DNA from 2 places in the Cellulomonas algicola genome. Region 2 is predicted to be linked to the other one. Evidence: predicted binding sites of a transcription regulator. Region 2 holds the regulator's gene; the other holds the start of a gene.

Region 1 (2,394 bases), on a different contig from region 2:
ACCCGGCGTCTCGACGGACGTCAGGTGCCCGTCGGCCGCCGTGCAGACGAGCGCGTTGGCGTGGTTGAGGCCGAGGTTGTGGCCGATCTCGTGCTGCGCGACGGCCCGGGTGCCCGAGTCGCCCGCCCAGAGGTTCACCGAGACCTGGCCGCCGATGTAGGCCCACCCGCCGTACCAGCAGCCGCGGTCGGGGGAGTCGAGGACGAACGCGACGTGGTCGTAGCCGGCCAGGTCGAGGCCGGCCGCCTGCGCCGCGTCCGCCCCGGCGGACGCCTCGCCCCAGCAGCCGGTGCCGGCCGGGATCTCGAGGTAGCCGTAGACGTCCCCGTCCGGCCGGTCGCGGCCCCGCAGCTCGAGCTGCGACCACGAGCTCTCGCGGACGTAGGCCGCGACCGAGTCCGGTGCGGTGAAGAACGCGCGCCGCGCGTCGTCGACGGGCACGGGCTCGGCGCCCGCGGGTCCGAGGCGGAGCAGGACCACGGCGACCGTGCGCTCGCCGACGGCGGCGGTGCCGGGCGCGGCGGAGAGCGTCCGCACCGCCGTGCCGTCGAAGGTCGCGCCCGCCTCGCCGACATCGGGTGCCTCGGCCGACGGCGTGCCCGTCACGCGCACGCGCTGGCCCGGCGCGACGCCGTCGAAGAGGCCCGCGTCGCCGTCGACCTGGACGCCGGTGCCGTCGGCGAGCCGGACGAGGTCGTGGGTCCGGTCCGGTGCACCCGGGCTCGTCGCGGCTGCGGGACGGGTGGTCTCGCCGGTGCGCGGGGCGCCGGCGTCTGCGGGCGGGGGGAGGGTCGGCTCGGCGGGTGGGGGGAGCGGCGGGTCGGCGTCCAGCCGCTCGTAGGTGCCGGTGAGAGGTCGGGTGTCCGTCGCGGCCGCCGTGGCGGGAGCCGCGACGAGGAGTGCGAGGATCCCGGTCGACGCGAGGGCGGCGACGACGCCTCGGGCGCCATGACGGCCTGCGGGCGGTCGTCCGGTGCGGAGGGCGGCGCTGGACCGGTGCTGGCGCATCGGAGTGCTTCCGTTTCTCGAGACGTGACGGGCGTGGCGAGGGCCGCGACTGCGGCGCGACGGGACGCACCGGAGCCGACCGTGTCGACGGGTGCGTCGCGCGGGCGGCTTCGGTGCCGGGAGGCGGGGTGCGGGTCGGTCGGGAGGCGGTGACTCGTGTCACCGCTCCGACCGGCATGCGCGTCCGCGCCCGGACTCTCGATCAGGACGGCGCTCGGGAGCGGCGAAGGTCTGAGAGCGCTTCCATGGCGCTCCGCAGGAAGTCTTCCGAGCGACTGGAGGCGCGGTCAAGGGGCGAACCGGGCTTTTCCGGTACAGACATGACGCTGCGCGAGGCGCGGCCTCGTGCGCGCCGCGCGGGTGTGCGCGCGATCCCCGTCGGACACGCCGTGCCGCGCGAACCGCTGCCGTCGACCTCGCGCCGGTTGACGTGGGATCGAACACGTGTTCGACTGACCTCGTGCGATGGGACGGGCAGCGGGTGGCACCGACGGAGGACGCGTCCGCGCTGCCCGGCCTCGCGCTGGCCAACCTCGTCCGCACCGTCCGCACGCCCGAGTTCGCGGGCGTGACGTTCCACGAGGTCCTGTGCCGGAGCGCGCTCAACAAGGTGCCCGCCGCGTCGCAGATGCCGTTCCGGTGGACCGTCAACCCCGTGCGCGGATGCCTGCACGCGTGCACGTACTGCTTCGCCCGCCCCACCCACGAGTACCTCGACCTCGGCGCGGGCCGGGACTTCGAGACGCAGATCGTCGTCAAGACGAACGTCGTCGACGTGCTGCGCGCCGAGCTCGCGCGACCGTCCTGGCGGCGCGAGCACGTCGCGATGGGCACGAACACCGACCCGTACCAGCGGGTCGAGGGCCGCTACCGGTTCATGCCCGGCATCGTCGACGCGCTCGTCCACCACGGCACGCCGCTCTCGGTGCTCACCAAGGGCACGCTGCTGCGCCGCGACCTGCCCCTGCTCGCCGACGCCGCGCGCCACGTGCAGGTGGGGATCGGCGTCTCGCTCGCGGTGCTCGACGAGGAGCTCCAGGCCGAGCTCGAGCCGGGGACCCCGACCCCGCGGGCGCGCCTCGAGCTGATCCGCGCAGTCCGCGAGGCGGGCCTGCCGTGCGGGGTCATGGTCGCGCCGGTCCTGCCGTGGCTCACCGACTCGGTGGAGCACCTCGACGCGCTCCTGGCCGCGCTCGCGGATGCCGGCGCGTCCGGTGTCACGATCCTGCCGCTGCACCTGCGCGGCTCGGTCAAGCCGCTCTTCATGGCGTGGCTGGCCCGGTATCGCCCCGAGCTCGTCCGGCGGTACGACGAGCTGTACGGGGCGGGTGCGTACACGCCCGACGGGTACGGCCGGTGGCTGCGCGACCGCGTGGCACCGCTGCT
Region 2 (2,394 bases):
GACATCGTCATGTTCACCGCCGGAGCGAAGCAGAAGCCCGGCCAGACGCGCCTCGACCTCGCCGAGGCCACCATCTCGCTCGTCCGGAAGGTCCTCCCGGCCGTCGTCGAGGTCGCGCCCGACGCGACGTACGTCATGGTCACCAACCCGGTCGACGTCGTGACGTACGCCGCGCTGCGCATCTCGGGGCTGCCTCCGTCGCGGCTGTTCGGCTCCGGGACCGTCCTCGACTCGTCGCGGCTGCGCTACCTCATCGCGCGCGAGACGGGCGTCGCGGTGCAGAACGTCCACGCGTACGTCGCGGGCGAGCACGGCGACAGCGAGCTGCCGCTCTGGAGCTCTGCGAGCATCGGCGCGGTGCCGCTGCTCGAGTGGAACGGCCTCGGCGGGCGCGGCGGCGCGCTGACCTCCGAGGTGCGCGAGCGGATCGCGCGCGAGGTCGTCGACTCCGCCTACCAGATCATCGAGGGCAAGGGCGCCACCAACTACGCGGTCGCGCTCGCCGGGTCGCGCATCATCGAGGCGGTCCTCAACGACGAGTCCCGCATCCTGCCCGTGTCGTCGCTGCTCGACGACTACTACGGGATCTCCGACGTGTGCCTCTCCGTCCCCGCCGTCGTCGGCGCCAAGGGGGTCGAGGACCGGCTCGCGGTGCCGATGTCGGCCGACGAGCTCGCCGGCCTGCGACGCTCCGCCGAGGCCGTCAAGGACGTCGCGCGCCAGTTCGGGTTCTGACCTCGTCGCCTGCTCGCCGGTCGATCTCGCGGCGCCGGGGCGCGCTGTCGCGCGTGGCGGCGCCGCGGGTCGTGGCGAGCGGGTGTGCGGCGATCGCCGCACACCCGGTTCCGATGGGCGTCAGTGCGACCGCAGCGCGTCGATGAGCTCCGACTTGCGCATGCGCGACCGCCCCTCGATGCCGACGTCCGCCGCCTTCTTGCGCAGGTCGTCGACCGTCCAGTCGTCGTAGTCGCCCGAGCGGCCGCCCTTGCGGCTGACGGCCGACCGTGACGAGCCGGCGGCGGCGTTGGCGATGCGCGCCGACTTCTCCTTGCTGTTCCCCTCGTCGCGCAGCCGCTCGTAGAGCTGCGCGTCCTTCACGCTGGGGCCGGGGTCTCGCATCCGTCCGGGCATCGTGGCTCCTCGGTCGAGGTCCGGGGCGTCGTCCTCACCCCGGACCAGCGTCGCGCCGACCTCGCCGAGCCGCACGCGCGCGACATCGGCGTCCACCGGTCTCGTGTCCGCGCGGACGAGCGCGGCCGGACGTCAGAGGCTGCGCAGGACGGAGACGACCCGGCCGAGGATCGTCGCCTCGTCGCCGACGATCGGCGCGTAGGCCGCGTTGTGCGGCATCAGCCAGACGTGACCGTCGGCCCGGCGCAGCGTCTTGACGGTCGCCTCGCCGTCGATCATGGCCGCGACGATCTCGCCGTTCTCCGCGACCGGCTGGCGGCGCACGACGACCCAGTCGCCGTCGCAGATGGCGGCGTCGATCATCGAGTCGCCCGCGACGCGGAGCAGGAACAGCTCGCCGTCACCGACGAGCTGGCGCGGGAGCGGGAACACGTCCTCGACGACCTGGTCGGCCAGGATCGGGCCGCCCGCGGCGATCCGGCCGACGACCGGGACGTAGGACGGGCTGGGCACCTGCTCGTCGTCCCCGGTGACGGGTGCGGAGAAGGGCGTGCGGGTGCCGTCGGGCGCGGTCCAGGTGGACACGCCGCGCGAGTCGTCGGGGTGGACGACCTCGATCGCGCGCGGTCGGTTCGGGTCGCGGCGCAGGTAGCCCTTGCGCTCGAGGGCCGTGAGCTGGTGCTTGACGCTCGACGGGCTCGTGAGGCCGACGGCCTCGCCGATCTCGCGCATGCTCGGCGGGTAGCCGCGCGACTCGACCGACGCCCGGATGGTGTCGAGCACGAGGCGCTGGCGCGCGGTGAGACCGTCGGCCCCGTCCGGGCCGTCGGGGAGCGCGTGGACGGTCGCCACCCGGTCCTGTGTGCCGGTCGTGGTGTCCCCGCTGGTGCTCACTGCAGCCCTCCTGACGTCGTCGGCCGGTCGCCGCCTGCTCGGTGCCGGACCGTGCGCACCGCTGCTGACCTGCGTCCGGACCGGGCGGACCCGGGCGGTGTCAGTGGTCGGTGGTGCGCTTGTCCTGCGCGGCCAGCCTAGGCAGTGCGAGCAGCCAGATCAAACATCTGTTCGATCTCGTCTGGACGCGTGTCGGAGCCGGGTGGTAGACATCGTACAGACGTTCGACGAACAGACGTTCGAACCAGAAGGAGCGGAGAGTCGACATGAGCGCTGCGGTGCTGTCGCCGGCGGGGCCGGGAACGGTGCGTCCGAACCTGCGGGTCGTCCGGTTGTCGACGCCGCCTGCACCCCGCTCCGTCGCGCCGG

Evidence for each region. Region 2 encodes LexA, which represses DNA repair genes until DNA is damaged. Its sites were predicted from a motif close to TCGAACANNTGTTCGA; they were not measured.
Region 1: KOV94_RS19080 (Rv2578c family radical SAM protein) is a predicted target of LexA. The motif match lies at 1,445-1,460, and genes of this name have one in related genera.

The regions. Positions count from the first base shown of each region.
Region 1 is NZ_JAHKSJ010000033.1:812-3,205, forward strand. It holds gene KOV94_RS19075 (zinc-dependent metalloprotease family protein) at 1-1,008, opposite strand, end outside; gene KOV94_RS19080 (Rv2578c family radical SAM protein) at 1,469-2,394, shown strand, end outside.
Region 2 is NZ_JAHKSJ010000027.1:52,413-54,806, forward strand. It holds gene KOV94_RS17400 (L-lactate dehydrogenase) at 1-735, shown strand, start outside; gene KOV94_RS17405 (DUF7218 family protein) at 856-1,131, opposite strand; gene lexA (transcriptional repressor LexA) at 1,264-1,983, opposite strand; gene KOV94_RS17415 (LysM peptidoglycan-binding domain-containing protein) at 2,292-2,394, shown strand, end outside.